Regions from separate parts of the Streptomyces sp. NPDC002680 genome, predicted to be linked through region 1. Evidence: riboswitches for the same ligand, from Rfam matches in the RefSeq annotation. Region 1 holds a riboswitch; the other holds the start of a gene.
What was found. Region 1 has a riboswitch for glycine ahead of gcvT (glycine cleavage system aminomethyltransferase GcvT). Riboswitches for the same ligand answer to the same signal wherever they lie in the genome.
Positions count from the first base shown of each region.

Region 2: another riboswitch for glycine. It lies ahead of gcvP (aminomethyl-transferring glycine dehydrogenase); the one in region 1 lies ahead of gcvT (glycine cleavage system aminomethyltransferase GcvT).

Region 1 covers NZ_JBIAQP010000002.1:586,679-594,858, forward strand. The annotation lists gene ACFYXF_RS09165 (L-serine ammonia-lyase) at 402-1,769, opposite strand; gene glyA (serine hydroxymethyltransferase) at 1,827-3,104, opposite strand; gene gcvH (glycine cleavage system protein GcvH) at 3,155-3,532, opposite strand; gene gcvT (glycine cleavage system aminomethyltransferase GcvT) at 3,642-4,763, opposite strand; glycine riboswitch at 4,906-5,005, opposite strand; gene ACFYXF_RS09185 (AAA family ATPase) at 5,219-5,905, shown strand; gene ACFYXF_RS09190 (enhanced serine sensitivity protein SseB) at 5,988-6,788, shown strand; gene ACFYXF_RS09195 (enhanced serine sensitivity protein SseB C-terminal domain-containing protein) at 6,958-7,761, shown strand; gene ACFYXF_RS09200 (ABC transporter permease) at 8,156-8,180, shown strand, end outside.
Region 2 covers NZ_JBIAQP010000040.1:7,284-15,463, forward strand. The annotation lists gene ACFYXF_RS51400 (DUF5999 family protein) at 243-449, shown strand; gene gcvP (aminomethyl-transferring glycine dehydrogenase) at 576-3,461, opposite strand; glycine riboswitch at 3,642-3,735, opposite strand; gene ACFYXF_RS51410 (PRC-barrel domain-containing protein) at 3,852-4,223, shown strand; gene ACFYXF_RS51415 (DNA polymerase IV) at 4,145-5,602, opposite strand; gene ACFYXF_RS51420 (MerR family transcriptional regulator) at 5,660-6,304, opposite strand; gene ACFYXF_RS51425 (bifunctional nuclease family protein) at 6,588-7,061, opposite strand; gene ACFYXF_RS51430 (MerR family transcriptional regulator) at 7,147-7,881, opposite strand; gene ACFYXF_RS51435 (FHA domain-containing protein) at 7,924-8,180, opposite strand, start outside.

The DNA of each region.
Region 1 (8,180 bases):
GAAGTACGTGGGGAAAGCGCGTGGCGACGAGCCGGTCCAGGGAGAGCGACACCGCGGAACCACAGACCGGGCAGGGCGATCGGCCCGGCCAACGGTGCGTGGGTCAGGCGTGAGAGCCCTCGGACGCCGAATGTGAACCGTGCGCCACGCGTCCACGCGTCCAGGCCGACTGGTGGACACGGCACCGGAGGTCCATGCAGCACTCGCTGACAAGGCTCATCGCGTTTCCCTCCGTGCTCAGCGCCGACTTCCTCCTGCCGGACGACCAAGGCGAGAGTGACCCACGGAGATTGCCCAGCCATTCCGTGTTTGTTACTTATGGATTCCATGCCTGGATTTGCCCGAGGGCGCTGGGGCGAGCTCTCCCTCGGAACCCGGCAGCGACGCCAGGGCCTACGCCCTCAGCACTCGATGATGTTCACCGCGAGGCCGCCGCGCGCGGTCTCCTTGTACTTCACGCTCATGTCCGCCCCCGTCTCCTTCATCGTCTTGATGACCTTGTCCAGGGACACCTTGTGCGACCCGTCCCCCCGCATCGCCATCCGCGCCGCCGTGACCGCCTTCACCGCGGCCATGCCGTTCCGCTCGATGCACGGGATCTGGACCAGGCCGCCGACCGGATCGCAGGTCAGGCCGAGGTTGTGCTCCATGCCGATCTCGGCCGCGTTCTCGACCTGCTCCGGGGAGCCGCCGAGCACCTCCGCCAGCGCGCCCGCCGCCATCGAGCAGGCCGAGCCGACCTCGCCCTGGCAGCCGACCTCCGCGCCGGAGATGGACGCGTTCTCCTTGAACAGCATGCCGATCGCGCCGGCGGCCAGCATGAAGCGGACCACGCCGTCCTCGTCGGCGCCCGGCACGAAGTTGATGTAGTAGTGCAGGACCGCCGGGATGATCCCCGCCGCCCCGTTCGTCGGGGCCGTCACGACCCGGCCGCCCGCCGCGTTCTCCTCGTTCACCGCCATCGCGTACAGCGTGATCCACTCCATCGCGCGGGCCAACGGCTCGCCCTCCGCCCGGAGTTGACGCGCCGACATGGCCGCGCGGCGGCGCACCCGGAGCCCGCCCGGCAGGATGCCCTCGCGGGACATACCGCGTGACACGCAGGCCTGCATCACGCGCCAGATGTCCAGCAGCCCGGAGCGGATCTCGTCCTCGGTGCGCCAGGCCCGCTCGTTCTCCAGCATCAGCGCGGAGATCGACAGCCCCGTCTCCTTCGCCAGGCGCAGCAGCTCGTCGCCCGTACGGAAGGGGTACTTCAGCGGGGTGTCGTCGAGCTTGATCCTGTCCGCGCCTATCGCGTCCTCGTCGACGACGAAGCCGCCGCCCACTGAGTAGTACGTCTTCGAGAGCAGCTCGGTCCCCGAGGCGTCGTACGCCCACAGGGTCATGCCGTTCGCGTGGTAGGGGAGTGTCTTACGGCGGTGCAGGACCAGGTCGTCGTCGAAGGAGAAGGCGATCTCGTGGTCGTCGAGGAGCCTGAGCCGGCCCGACTCCTTGATCTGCTCGACCCGGACGTCCGCGCCCTCCACGTCCACCGTGCGCGGCGAGGCGCCCTCCAGGCCGAGCAGCACCGCCTTGGGCGTGCCGTGGCCGTGGCCGGTCGCGCCGAGCGAGCCGTACAGCTCCGCCCGGACCGACGCCACCGCCCCGAGGACCTCCTCGTTGCGCAGCCGGCGGGCGAACAGCCGGGCCGCGCGCATGGGGCCGACCGTGTGGGAGCTGGACGGGCCGATACCGATCGAGAACAGGTCGAAGACCGAAACGGCCACGGTGACTCCTCAGAGAGGGCGGGGGCACACGTCGTCGGGTGCCCCCGCCAGGAAGAACTACTTGTTCAGGCCGGGGTACAGCGGGTGCTTGTCGGCCAGCGCCTTCACACGGGCCTTCAGAGCTTCTGCGTCGGCCTCCCCGAAGGGAGCGGGCGCCTTCAGGGTCTCGGCGATGACGTCCGCGACCTCCGCGAAGTCCTCGGCCGTGAAGCCGCGGGTCGCGAGGGCCGGGGTACCGATCCGCAGCCCCGACGTCACCATCGGCGGACGCGGGTCGTTCGGGATCGCGTTCCGGTTGACGGTGATGCCGACCTCGTGGAGCCGGTCCTCCGCCTGCTTGCCGTCCAACTCCGAGTTGCGCAGGTCGACGAGGACCAGGTGGACGTCCGTACCGCCGGAGAGGACGGACACGCCGTGCTCCGTGACGTCCGCACGCACGAGGCGCTCGGCGAGCAGCTGCGCGCCCTCCACCGTACGCCGCTGGCGCTCCTTGAAGTCGTCCGAAGCGGCGACCTTGAAGGACACCGCCTTCGCCGCGATCACGTGCTCCAGGGGGCCGCCCTGGAAGCCCGGGAAGACGGACGAGTTCAGCTTCTTCGCGAACTCCTGCTTGGCCAGGATGATCCCGCCGCGCGGGCCGCCCAGCGTCTTGTGGGTCGTCGAGGTGACGACGTCCGCGTACGGCACCGGGTTCGGGTGCAGCCCCGCCGCGACCAGCCCGGCGAAGTGCGCCATGTCGACCCAGAGGTACGCGCCCACCTCGTCCGCGATCCGGCGGAACTCCGCGAAGTCCAGCTGCCTCGGGTACGCCGACCAGCCCGCGATGATCACCTTCGGCCGGTGCTCCTTGGCGAGCTGCTCCAGCTCGGCCATGTCGACAAGGCCGGCCTCGTCCACGTGGTACGCGACCACATTGAACTGCTTGCCGGAGAAGTTCAGCCGCATCCCGTGGGTGAGGTGGCCGCCGTGCGCCAGGTCCAGGCCGAGGATGGTGTCGCCGGGCTGGGCCAGCGCGAACAGCGCGGCCTGGTTGGCGGAGGCGCCCGAGTGCGGCTGGACGTTGGCGTACTCGGCGCCGAACAGCTCCTTGACCCGGTCGATCGCGATCTGCTCGGCGACGTCGACGTGCTCGCAGCCGCCGTAGTAGCGGCGACCCGGGTAGCCCTCGGCGTACTTGTTGGTGAGGACCGAGCCCTGGGCCTCCATGACCGCGACCGGAGCGAAGTTCTCCGAGGCGATCATCTCCAGGGTGGACTGCTGACGGTTCAGCTCGGCGTCGACGGCGGCGGCGACCTCCGGGTCCAGCTCGTGCAGGGGAGTGTTCAGAAGCGACATGGGGTCAGTACGTCCTTACGTCCTTGGCCGGGGATATCGGCTCGGGGATCTCAGCTGCCGGAGAACGCGGTGTACTCGTCCGCGGAGAGCAGGTCGCCCGGCTCCTCCGCGACGCGCACCTTGAAGAGCCAACCGCCTTCGAACGGGGCGGAGTTCACCAGCGACGGGTCGTTGGAGACGTCCTCGTTGACCTCGGTGACCTCACCGGAGACCGGGGAGTACAGGTCGCTGACGGACTTGGTCGACTCCAGCTCACCGCAGGTCTCGCCCGCGGCCACCGTGGCACCTACCTCGGGAAGCTGGACGTACACGACATCGCCGAGCGCGTTGGCCGCGTGCTCGGTGATACCGACCGTCGAGACGCCGTCCTCGGCGCCCGACAGCCACTCGTGCTCCTTGCTGTAGCGCAGCTGCTGGGGGTTGCTCATGGCCTGAATTCTCCTGTACGCGGGGGACTGGTCATGCATGGGGTACTACAGGGACTGCCCGTGAGCAGCCATGACACGCGTTGCTCATGACGGGGTGCCGGGGCGAGAGCTACTTCTGACGCTTGTAGAACGGCAGCGCCACGACCTCGTACGGCTCGTGGCTGCCCCGGATGTCCACGCCCACGCCCGCCGTGCCCGGCGCCGCGTGCGTGGAGTCGACGTACGCCATCGCGATCGGCCTGCCGAGCGTGGGGGAGGGGGCGCCCGAGGTGACCTCGCCGATCACCCGGCCGTCGGCGACGACCGCGTACCCCGCGCGCGGGACGCGACGCCCCTCGGCGACCAGGCCGACCAGGACCCGCGGCGGCTCGTACGAGGCACGCTCGGCGGCCTCGCGCAGGGCCGCGCGGCCCACGAAGTCGCCCGCCTTGTCGAACTTGACGACCCGGCCGAGCCCGGCGTCGAAGGGGGTGAGGGAGGTGGTCAGTTCGTGCCCGTACAGCGGCATGCCCGCCTCCAGGCGCAGGGTGTCCCGGCAGGACAGGCCGCAGGGGACCAGCCCGGCGGGCGTACCCGCGTCGGTCAGCGCCTGCCACACCTTCTCCGCGTCGCCCGGCGCCACGAACAGCTCGAAGCCGTCCTCGCCGGTGTATCCGGTGCGCGCGATGAGGGCGGGGACACCGGCGACCGTGCCGGGCAGGCCCGCGTAGTACTTCAGGCCGTCGAGATCGGCGTCGGTGAGGGAGGCGAGGATGCCGGGGGACTCCGGGCCCTGTACGGCGATCAGCGCGTAGGCGTCCCGGTCGTCGCGGACCACCGCGTCGAAGCTGTCGGACCGCTCCAGCAGAGCATCGAGCACGATCTGCGCGTTGCCGGCGTTGGCCACGACCAGGTATTCGGTGTCCGCCAGCCGGTAGACGATCAGGTCGTCGAGGATGCCGCCGTCGGCCCGGCAGATCATCGTGTAGCGGGCGCGGCCCACGGCTACGGACCCGATGTTGCCGACCAGCGCGTAGTCGAGGAGGGCGGCGGCCTCCGGCCCGGTCACGGTGATCTCGCCCATGTGCGAGAGATCGAAGAGACCGGCCCGGGTACGCACCGCGACATGCTCGTCGCGCTCGGAGCCGTACCGCAGGGGCATGTCCCAGCCGGCGAAGTCGGTCATCGTCGCGCCGAGCGAACGATGCAGGGCATCGAGCGCGGTCAGACGCAGGACAGGGCTACTGCTCATCGGTTGTGCTCCCAGGGCATGACGGCGAGGTCGTTCCTCCCCATCTGTCATCGGAACCTGAGAGGTTCGCCATGAAGAACATGGCTTGCACCGTGGGTGGAGCCGCTGGTCACAGGACCGGCGGCCCGCTTTTCAGATGTGCCTCGCCCGCGCGGTACGGGGCCTGAGAGATTCAAGGGAGGGACTTGCTCCTTCGGCGCCCGGCCACCCGTAGGTGTCCGGAACTCTCCCGCGCGGATTCAAGCGGCCGGTATGCAGTTGGCGGGCACATCATCGCACGCATTGCCTCGGCACGGCAGGGGGACCCTTCACAGAGGGGGCACAGTCGTGCCACAGGCACACATACGGCCCTGTAGCAGGCCTGTTGCAGTAATCGGACCCAAACGAGAGACACCGCGTATTACCTTCTCTTTACACTCGACGGGGACGGTACTTCCCGACCCCATGGGAGGACGATCACGGTGAACAGGACCACGGCGTACGCGACGACCTCAGCCCTCGCACTGACCGACGCGCTGCCCACGCAGCCCGCCGCCCCCGCCCGGGAGGCGTGCGCCCCGCGCCCGGCACCCGTGATCCGCGATCTGCGGGAGCGCTCGGGCCACAGCCCGCACGGCCTCACCTTCGGCGCCCGCGACCTCGTCGTGGTCACCGGCCTGCCCGGCAGCGGCAAGTCCACGCTGATGCGCCGGGCGGTGCGCGGCCCCGGCATCGACTCCCAGAACACCCGCGACCGCTGGGACGCCCGTACGCCCTCCTTCCTCCCCTACGCGGTCTACCGCCCCCTCGTCCGTCTCGCCCACTACGCCGGACTGCGCCGCGCCCTGCGCTCCGGCGCCGGGGTCGTCGTGCACGACTGCGGTACGCAGGCCTGGGTGCGCGGCTGGCTGGCCCGTGAGGCCCGCCGTCGGGGCGGCACCCTCCACCTGCTCCTCCTCGACGTCACCCCGGACGAGGCCCTGGAGGGCCAGCGCGAACGCGGCCGGGGCGTCTCGCGGTACGCGTTCCTGCGCCACCGCCAGGCCGCCTCGCGGCTGCTGCGCTCGGTGGAGAAGGGGAACCTGCCGGAGGGCTGCGGCTCGGCGGTGCTGATCGACCGGGACGCGGCGGACACCCTGCGCAGGATCGACTTCGCGGACTGATGTCCGTACCCGCCGGGGCCGGTTAGGGTTTTGCCCATTAAGGGACTCAAGGCAGCGGTTCACAGCAGGCGGTAGGCAGCAGATGGACATCCCGGCGGACTTCCCCCCGGACTTTCCCGGGGGTTTCCCCGCACAGGCGCACCCCCATTCGCACGGCGGGTGGCCCGGCAACGAGCTGGAGGAGGTGCTCTCGGCCTCCCTCGGCGTCCCCGGCGCGGGCGCTCGCATCGTCGAGGTCCTCGGCCGGAGCTTCGTCTGGGTCCCCCTCCCGTCCGGCGGCGGCCCCTACTCCGGCCCCCTCGACCTGCCCACGATGGACATCGGCGGTCAGGCGTACGTGCCGGTCTTCAGCTCGGAGGAGCAGTTCCGGCAGGTCGTCGGCGGCCACCTGGCGTACACCGTGGCCCCCGCCGTCGAGTTCGCCCGGGGTCTCCCGCCCCAGGTCGGCATCGCCATGAACCCGGACGGCGTGGTCGGCGTTCCCCTGCCCCCGCCGGCCGTGGCCGAACTCTGCCGCTCCGGCCGCACCGTTCTCGACGGCGCGGGCGGCGGCCGGGTCCGCCTCTACGAGCCGAACTGGCAGGAGGATCCGGTCGACTTCCTCACCGCCGCGGCGACGGAGTTCGCCGGCACGGGCGTGGTCCGAACGGCCCGCCGCTGCCTGGCGACCATCGAAACCTCCGCCCCCGTCATGTTCATCGGCGTGGAACTCTCCCCCTGGGACCCGGTGGCCCGCACAATCCCCATGGACGCGGTAGGAAGAGCCCTGGGCCAAGTGGGCTCCCCCTGGCCGGTGAACCTGGTCTTCCTGGACGCGGCCCAGGACCCGGTGACGGACTGGCTCAGGGACCGAGTCCGTCCCTTCTATCAGCACGGCTACTGACAAACAGGCCTAGGGGCACCCCCTAGGGGCGCGGGGAACTGCGCGATCAGCCACAACGCACCCGCACTCCGCCGACAACACCAGGCCCCGAGCTCTCAACGGCCCAACCAGCGGAGCGCATAAGCTAAGAAACGCACAACCCGGTAGGGGAAACGAAGGGGCGGTAATGGTGAGCGCGTCGGGCACGGCCGCGGCCGGTCAGGTCGAGCACATGCTGCGCCAAGTCACGCCCGGGCGCTATGACGCCTACGAGGCGCTCCTGCGCGCCCTCGCGACCCCGTCCTCCGGCCAGATCTGGATGCTGCTCTGGCACGGCCAGGCCGGCTCCCCGGACGCCCAGTACGGAAACATGCAGGTCGAGGGGTACGGCTACGCCCCCTGCGTGACCTCCGCCCAGGAGCTGTCGGTCAGCGGCTGGAACAGGTCGTACGAGGTGGTCGACGGCCTCGACGTGGCCCGCACCCTCTACCCGGACCAGTACGGCCTCTGGCTCAACCCGCACTCCCCGGGCGGTGGCGTCGGCATCCCCTGGCTCGATCTGCGCCGCATCGCGACGGGCCTGGAACGCCAGCCCGCGGGGCCTCTGCGGCTGGCCGAACCCGGCATCGAGATCCCGCAGTTCTACGCCCTCCTCTCGCAGAACGCCCACCGCACCCCGGCCGTCCGCTCTCTGCGCCGCGCCTGGGTGCAGCCGGCGCTCGGGGCGCCGTATCTGGCCATCGGCCTCGATGTGTACGACACCTCGCCACCGGCCGTGGACTCGGTGCGCGCGATGATGCAGCAGTCGATCGGGGCGGTCCCGGACGGGCTGCCGGTGTCGACGGTCGCGATGTCGGACGAGCAGGACCCGGTCGTGATGTGGCTGCGCGCGAACGCCCGCCCGTTCTACGACCGCGAGGCCCACGCGATCGCCGCGCCGCCCCAGGCTCCGGCCGCGGGGTACGGGTATCCGCCCGCGCGCGGTCGTTACTGAGGGGACCATCACGCGGACGGCCGAATCCGCGCGCCACGGTCTTCGCGCGTAGATAGCGACGGATCGTCGCGATAGTGTCCGTATGTCCCTTCTGTCTCAACTGCCCCGCGTCCGACGGGCGTTACCCGCTGTTCGGATAACGGAATCCCCAGGACAGCATCACGGTTGCGCATACTTTCGCCGACAGACCTTCCGTGTGATCGCCGAATCGCTGAAGACTCGCCTGTCAGACGATGGGGGCATCGGTCCGAGTGGCCGACAACGCATGGTTAAGTCGACTAATCAGCACAGATTGTCAAGCAGGACCAGCCGGTACCCGGCGAGCAAGTGAATCAAGCCGCGGACACGCGGCAGGCGTAGGCCGGTCACCACCGGCGAGAGGGGTCGGGTCACTGTGACCGCACCGATCGAGACCACCG
Region 2 (8,180 bases), on a different contig from region 1:
CCCTTTCCGGCCCCCAAGAACCACCCAAAGGGACAGCCCAGTTGGGCTGAACCGTCCGCCCGGGTGATGCGTCTTGAACCTGTGAGAAGCGGTGCGGCTAAATCCCTGCGGATTGACGCCCGTAGAGCAACACTGGTTTCGAACCGACTTTCCCAACGGGGGCGGCCATGAACAGTGCTTCGAGCCGCAGGACAGACTCCACAGCCATCTCACACTCCACGACAGAGCGAAAGATCCCATCAATGTGCCAGCACCAGCCACCGTGCCCGACAGCCCACTCCACCGACCGGGAGTCCGCCCGACTGATGGCGCACCACCCGGAACAGGGGTGGAGCCTGCTGTGCAACGGCGTCCTCCTCTTCGAGGACACCGGTGAGCTACTGCCCGACGGCCAGATCATCGCCCCGCACCGCCCGGCGGGCGCCGGACCGGTGATGACGGCCGCCTGACGGCCACGCACGACGGGCAGCCTCCCGACCTCAAGAGGCGCGACTGCCCGGACAACTGAACAGACAAAGAGGGGCCGGCCCGCAGACACTCGCTGCGAACCGGCCCCGACGTGTGTCCGGGGTCGACTACTCCTGGTAAGCGTCCAGCGGCGGGCAGGAACAGACCAGGTTCCGGTCACCGAAGGCCTGGTCGATCCGGCGCACCGGCGGCCAGTACTTGTCGGCCGCCGAGACCCCGGCCGGGAAGACCGCCTCCTCGCGCGTGTAGGCGTGCTTCCACTCCCCGCCGAGCGCGGCCGCGGTGTGCGGCGCGTTCCGCAGCGGGTTGTCGTCGGCCGGCCACTCGCCCGCGCCGACCTTCTCGATCTCCCCGCGAATGGCGATCATCGCCTCGCAGAACCGGTCCAGCTCGCCCAGGTCCTCGGACTCGGTCGGCTCGATCATCAGCGTCCCGGCCACCGGGAAGGACATCGTCGGCGCGTGGAAGCCGTAGTCGATCAGCCGCTTCGCGATGTCGTCGACGCTCACGCCCGTGGCCTTGCTGATCGGCCGCAGATCGATGATGCACTCGTGCGCGACGAGCCCGCCGGGCCCGGTGTAGAGCACGGGGTAGTGCGGCTCCAGCCGCTTGGCGATGTAGTTGGCGCTCAGCACGGCCACCTGCGTGGCCCGCTTGAGCCCCTCACCGCCCATCAGCCGGACGTACGCCCACGAGATCGGCAGAATGCCCGCCGAACCCCAGGGCGCCGCCGAGATGGGCCCCACGCCCGTCTCGGGCCCGGCAGCGGGCTGCAAGGGGTGGTTGGGCAGATACGGCGCGAGATGCGCCCGCACGCCCACCGGCCCGACTCCGGGACCGCCGCCACCGTGCGGAATGCAGAAGGTCTTGTGCAGATTCAGATGCGAGACATCGCCCCCGAAGTGCCCCGGCTTGGCGAGCCCCACCAGCGCGTTGAGGTTGGCCCCGTCGACGTACACCTGCCCGCCGGCCTCGTGCACCTGGGCGCAGATGTCGGCGACATGCTCCTCGAACACCCCGTGCGTGGACGGGTACGTGATCATCAGCACCGACAGTTCGTCCCGGTACTGCTCGATCTTCGCCCGCAGATCCTCGACGTCGATCTCGCCGTCCCCGGCGGTCTTCACGACGACGACCTTCATCCCGGCCATGACGGCACTGGCCGCGTTGGTCCCGTGCGCGGACGACGGAATCAGACAGACCGTCCGCTGCTCGTCGCCGTTGGCACGGTGATATCCGCGTACGGCGAGCAGCCCGGCCAGCTCGCCCTGCGAACCGGCGTTCGGCTGGAGCGACACCTTGTCGTACCCGGTGACCTCGGCGAGCCGCTCCTCCAGCTCCCGGATGAGCGTCAGATAGCCCTGCGCCTGCTCGGCGGGCGCGAAGGGGTGCAGCTGCCCGAACTCGGGCCAGGTGACCGGCTCCATCTCGGTGGTCGCGTTGAGCTTCATGGTGCAGGAGCCCAGCGGGATCATGCCCCGGTCGAGCGCGTAGTCACGGTCGGCGAGCCGACGCAGGTAGCGCAGCATCGCGGTCTCGGAGCGGTACTGGTGGAAGACGGGGTGCGTGAGTACGTCGTCGGTGCGCAGCAGCGCCTCCGGCAGCGTGTCCTCGGCGCCCGCGTCGAGTGCTTCGATGTCGCCCTCGACCCCGAACGCGGTCCATACGGCGCCCAGGTGGGCCCGCGTGGTCGTCTCGTCGCAGGAGACGGACACCCGGTCCGCGTCGACGAGGTGCAGGTTCACCCCGTGCTCACGCGCGGCGGCGGCGACCTCACCGGCCTTCCCGGGCACCCGCACGGTGAGCGTGTCGAAGTAGGCCCCGTGGACGACCTCGACGCCGCCCGCAGTCAGCCCGGCGGCCAGGATCGTGGCGTACCGGTGGGTCCGCCGGGCGATGGTCCGCAGCCCGTCGGGCCCGTGGTGCACGGCGTACATGCCTGCCATGACGGCCAGCAGGACCTGGGCCGTACAGATGTTGCTGGTCGCCTTCTCGCGGCGGATGTGCTGCTCGCGCGTCTGCAGGGCGAGCCGGTACGCCTTGTGCCCGTCCGCGTCCACGGAGACACCCACGAGCCGCCCGGGCAGACTGCGCGCGAACTGCTCACGCACGGCCATGTATCCGGCGTGCGGCCCGCCGAAACCCATCGGCACCCCGAACCGCTGGGTCGTCCCGACCGCGATGTCCGCGCCGAGTTCACCGGGCGAGGTGAGCAGCGTCAGGGCCAGCAGATCGGCGGCGACGGTGACGACGGCACCGAGCCCGTGCGCCTGCTCGACGACGGGTTTCAGATCCCGTACGGCTCCGGAGGCGCCCGGGTACTGAAGCAGCACGCCGTTGATCTCGCGCCCCGCGATGTCGTCCGGGATGCCCGCGCTCAGGTCGGCGACGACGACCTCGACACCGACCGGCTCGGCCCGCGTCTGGATGACCGCGACGGTCTGCGGCAGGGCGTCCGCGTCGACGAGGAAGAGGCCCTTCTTGTTCTTGCCCATGCGTCGGGACAGGGCCATGGCCTCGGCGGCCGCGGTGCCCTCGTCGAGCAGCGAGGCGCCGGAAGTGGGCAGCCCGGTGAGGTCGGCGACCATGGTCTGGAAGTTCAGCAGCGCTTCGAGGCGCCCCTGCGAGATCTCCGGCTGGTACGGCGTGTACGCGGTGTACCAGGCCGGGTTCTCCATCACGTTCCGCAGGATGACCGGCGGGGTGAAGGTCCCGTAGTACCCGAGCCCGATCATGGACCCGAGCACCTGGTTCCGGTCGGCCAGCGATCGCAGTTCGGCCAGTACCTCGGCCTCGGTGCGGGCGCCCGGCAGATCGAGCGCGTCGGCGTTCCTGATCACATCCGGGACCGCGGCGGCCGTCAGCTCGTCGAGCGAGCCGTATCCGACCTGCGCGAGCATCTTGGCCCGGTCCTCGCGATCGGGCCCGATGTGGCGCCGCTCGAAGGGCGTGCCCTGTTCGAGTACGGCGAGCGAAGTGCGATGGGCGGTCATTACGGAGGCCTCCTGGTCGTTAGCGACCTTCGAGGGGCACCACGGCACGGGTGCCCGAACGGCCTCCCCCTCTGTCATCTCGACCTGAGAGCTTCACCGGGCTGCCAACGCGCTGACGTCCCGGCTTTCACCGTCGGTGAGAGCGGAGACCATGTCCTCCGCCCTGCTTTCCAGAGTGACCTCGTCCGTGCGGTACAGGGGCCTGAGAGATTCCGGGGAGGAGTTGCTCCTTCGGCGCCTCCGAGGTTCCGGAGGACTCTCCCGCACAGGGTCAGCAGCCATTGGCCAGCCTATCAGCGGCTCCACGCACAGACCTTCGAGTGGCCACCTGCCCCGATGTGCTCTTTTGTAGTGCTTACGGATGAGTTGCGACCATACGGAGGGCCCGCCGTGCAGACCGACATCGATCCGCGCAACCTGATCGGCCGCAAGGCCTTCGACCGCAACGGCACCAAGATCGGCACGATCGACGAGGTCTACCTCGACGACGCGACGGGCGTGCCGGAGTGGGCGGCCATACGGACAGGGCTGTTCAGCAGGGACGCCTTCGTGCCCCTGGAACCCAGCGAACTGATCGACGGCACACTGCGCGTCCCCTTCGAACGGTCCCTGATCAAGGACGCCCCCGACTTCGGCGTGGGCCGCCACCTCTCCCCGGAACAGGAACTCCAGCTCTACCACCACTACGGCCTCGACGTGGCGCCCCCTCCTCCGTTCCCGGACCACGACTTCGGCAAGCTGGCAGGCTCGGACGACTCCTGACCGGTCGGTCCCTCGTCCGGACCGTCGGGTCTTCGCGGCCCGGAGGACACCAGCGGCAGCGGATCCGCCGGCTCCAGCGCGGGATCGTCGGTCCGGAACGTCCGCACCCGTCCCGGCTGCTCCGAGTCCGGCGTCTCGAACCGCACGGTCACCCGCCCGAGCCCACTCCCCTGCACCCACCCGTGTCCGAAGTCGGCATGCCGCACGTCGTGCCCGGTCGTCCAGTGCCGCTCGACGGGCAGCACCTCCTGCTGCTCACCACCCTCGTGCTCGGCCTCCTCCACCAACTCCAGCGCCGCCAACTCCCCGGCGGCCTGGGCGAACAGATCCTCCTGCGTGAAGTCGGCGAGGCCGCTCACCCCGACCCCGAGCAGTCGCACACCACCCGTCGTGTCCACGGACTCCAGCAGCCGGGCCGCCGCCTCCCGCACCACCCCGGGGTCGTCCGTGGGCCCACGGAGCGTCTCGGACCGGGTCAGCGTGGAGAAGTCGTACCGCCGCACCTTGAGGACGATGGTCCGCCCCGACAGCCCGGCCCCGCGCAGCCGCCGCACACACCGGTCCGCCAGCCGCTGCACCTCCGTCCCCACCCGGACCCGGTCATGGATGTCCACGTCGTACGTGTCCTCGACCGACACGGACTTGGTCTCCCGCTCGGCCACCACGGACCGCTCGTCGTGCGCCAACGCCATCGCGTACAGCCCGTGCCCGTGCGCCTTCCCCAGCAGCCGTACGAGTTCGTCCTCGCCCGCCTCGGCCAGCTCGTCGACGGTACTGATGCCCGCCCGCCGCAGATGGTCGCCCGTCGTCGGCCCGACCCCGGGCAGGATCCGCACCGACATCGGCCCGAGCAGCGCCCGCTCGGTCCCGGGCTCGATCAGCACCAGTCCGTCCGGCTTGGCCTGCTCGGAGGCGATCTTCGCAAGCATCTTGGACGCGGCGAGACCCACCGATCCCGTGAGCCCCGTGACCGCCCGTATGTCAGCGCGCAGCTTCGCCCCGGCCAGCCGCGCCGACGCCTCGTCCCAGGCCGCTCCCCCGGCCTCCAGGTCCACGAACGCCTCGTCCAGGCTGAGCGGCTCCACCAGCGGCGACAGCGCCCGCAGCAGCGCCATGACCTGCTCGCTGATCGACCGGTAGAACCCGAACCTCGGCACGAGATACGCGGCGTTCGGCGCGAGTCGCCGCGCCTGGCCCATCGGCATCGCGGAGTGGACCCCGAACACCCGGGCCTCGTACGAACACGTCGCGACCACCCCGCGCGGCCCCAGCCCGCCCACGACCACGGCCTTCCCGCGCAGACTCGGCTTGGACGCCTGCTCCGCCGAGGCGAAGAAGGCATCCATGTCGAGATGCAGGATCGTGGGCGCGTTTCTCACATGTCCGATGCTGCCCTACGCCACTGACAACGCCCCGGAACGCCGAGGCGGGGCCGGTCAGACCGCCCGGTTGCGCCGCCGCGCCAGCTCGTCCGCCGGGTTGTGCCCGACAAGCGTCTCGCCCGTGTCGACGCGCTCCCCGTGCAGCTGCGAGAGAGCGCTTTCCACATCTCGCCACACCACACCGACGGCGATGCCGAAGATGCCCTGCCCGCCCTGGAGCAGCGCATGCACCTCGTCGGGGGACGTGCATTCGTAGACGGTCGCGCCGTCGCTCATCAGCGTCAGGCGCTCCAGATCCCGGAACTCGCACGCCCTCAGATGCTGGATCGCCGTACGGATGTTCTGCAACGAGACACCGGTGTCGAGAAAGCGCTTCACGACCTTCAGGACGACAACGTCCCGGAAGCTGTAGAGCCGCTGCGTCCCCGACCCGTGAGCGGGCCGCACACTCGGCTCGACCAGCCCGGTGCGCGCCCAGTAGTCCAACTGGCGGTAAGTGATGCCGGCCGCCGCACACGCCGTCGGACCGCGGTAGCCGATCTCCTCGGACGCCATGGATGTCGCCCCTCCGCCGCCTGCTACAGCCGTCGGCCGCCGCGGAACGTGATCGGCCGCGCTGCCCTGAAGCGGGTACGGGCCGCTCTCCCCCAGACCGCGTCCGGGGGCACCCCCAGCCGTACCGTCGCCGCTGCTTCTCACGCCGACCTCCGTCCTTGACCTGCCTTCTCGACGGTAGGCAGTCACCAGGGGTGCGTCAACGATCGCCACACTCGGCACGCCGAGTGATAATCACCCTAGGAGTGGTTTCCCGTACCCCACCGCGGGGAAAGGCTAGCCGAATGCGCTCCGCATGGGCCGCACGACGCTCTCACACGCCGCTGGCAATTGCCATCATCCGTGACGTCACCGGGCAAAAGTCAGGCTCCACCGACCACCAGGTCCGTGGAGCCGCCCGAGCCTCGTCAACCGTCGCCGTCAGGGCTCACTGACTGTTGGTCCCGAAGTCCTCGGGGGAGATCTGGTCGAGGAACTCGCGGAACTTCTCCACCTCGTCCTCCTGCTCGTCCGGGATCGCGATCCCGGCGTCGTCGAGCACTCCGTCGCTGCCGTAGATCGGCGTCCCGGTGCGCAGCGCCAGCGCTATGGCGTCGGACGGGCGCGCGCTCACCTCGACCCCGCTGGCGAACACCAGCTCCGCGTAGAAGACACCCTCGCGCAGGTCCGTGATGCGCACTTCGGTGAGCTCCTGGCCGACGGCCTCCAGCACGTCCTTGAACAGGTCGTGCGTCAGCGGTCGCGCGGGGGCCATGCCCTGCTGGGCGAAGGCGATCGCCGTCGCCTCCCCCGGTCCGATCCAGATGGGGAGGTAGCGGTCGCCTCCCACTTCCCGCAGAAGCACGATCGGTTGGTTGGAGGGCATTTCGACCCGGACACCTACGACATCGAGCTCGTTCACACAGCAACCCTAGGCCGTGCCCGGGACGTTTGGGTAGTCGAGCACGGAACGGGTGGCCGATCCGCCCTCCGGCGGCCCCTTCCGCTCAGGGCTGCCGCACTCCCAGCGCGATCCGCACCAAGGCCGCGTGCAGCTTCACCGTGAGCCCCGCCAGTTCCTTGCTGCGGGCCTCCGCGAGGGCCCTGGTCTGCGGATTGCGGTGGAGCCTGAGCGGGGCCACCACCTGGTCGACCAGGCCTGCCTCACGTTCGGCGGCGGCCTTCATCACCCGCAGATGCCGTGGCTCGATCCCGAACCGCCCCAGCTCGGCGACGAGCGCGGCGACAGTCACCGTCTCCGCGTCGTACGCCCCGTCGGGCAGCGGAGCGACCAGCCCGTACGACTGCCACTCCTCGAGTTCCTCGTCACCGATCCCGGCGGCGGCGAGCAGCTCCGCCCGGCCGATCCGGACGGCTGTGGGCCCCTCGGGCTCCAGGCTCGGCTCACCGTCCCGCTGGCGGCCCACGGTGGGGAGCGACACGGCCTCCCCGCGCTCCATGGCGTCCAGGTACTCCCTGATCACCTTGAGGGGCAGATAGTGGTCCCGCTGCATTCTCAGGACATGGCCGAGGCGCTCGACGTCCTCGGGGCTGAACTTGCGGTACCCCGAAGGGGTCCGCTGCGGCTCGATGAGCCCCTCCGACTCCAGGAAACGGATCTTGGAGATGGTGACTTCGGGGAACTCGTCGCGCAGCACGTTCAGCACTGTGCCGATGCTCATCAGCCCACTGTCCGCGGCGGCGATGCCGTGGCCGGCACCGCCGCTCGGTGTTTGAAGCATGGACCTTCCCTGGGGTCCCTCCGGACTCGGTCCGGAGGAGGGTCAGTAGCCCCGCTGGCTCGCGTAGAACACCAGCCGGTACTTGCCGATCTGCACCTCGTCGCCGTTGTTCAGACCGACCTGGTCGATCCGCTCACGGTTGACGTACGTGCCGTTGAGGCTGCCCACGTCGGCGACGGTGAACAGGCCGTCCTGGCCCCGTCGGAACTCCACGTGACGACGCGACACGGTCACGTCGTCCAGGAAGATGTCGCTCTGCGGATGACGCCCGGCCGTGGTCAGCTCACCGTCCAGCAGGA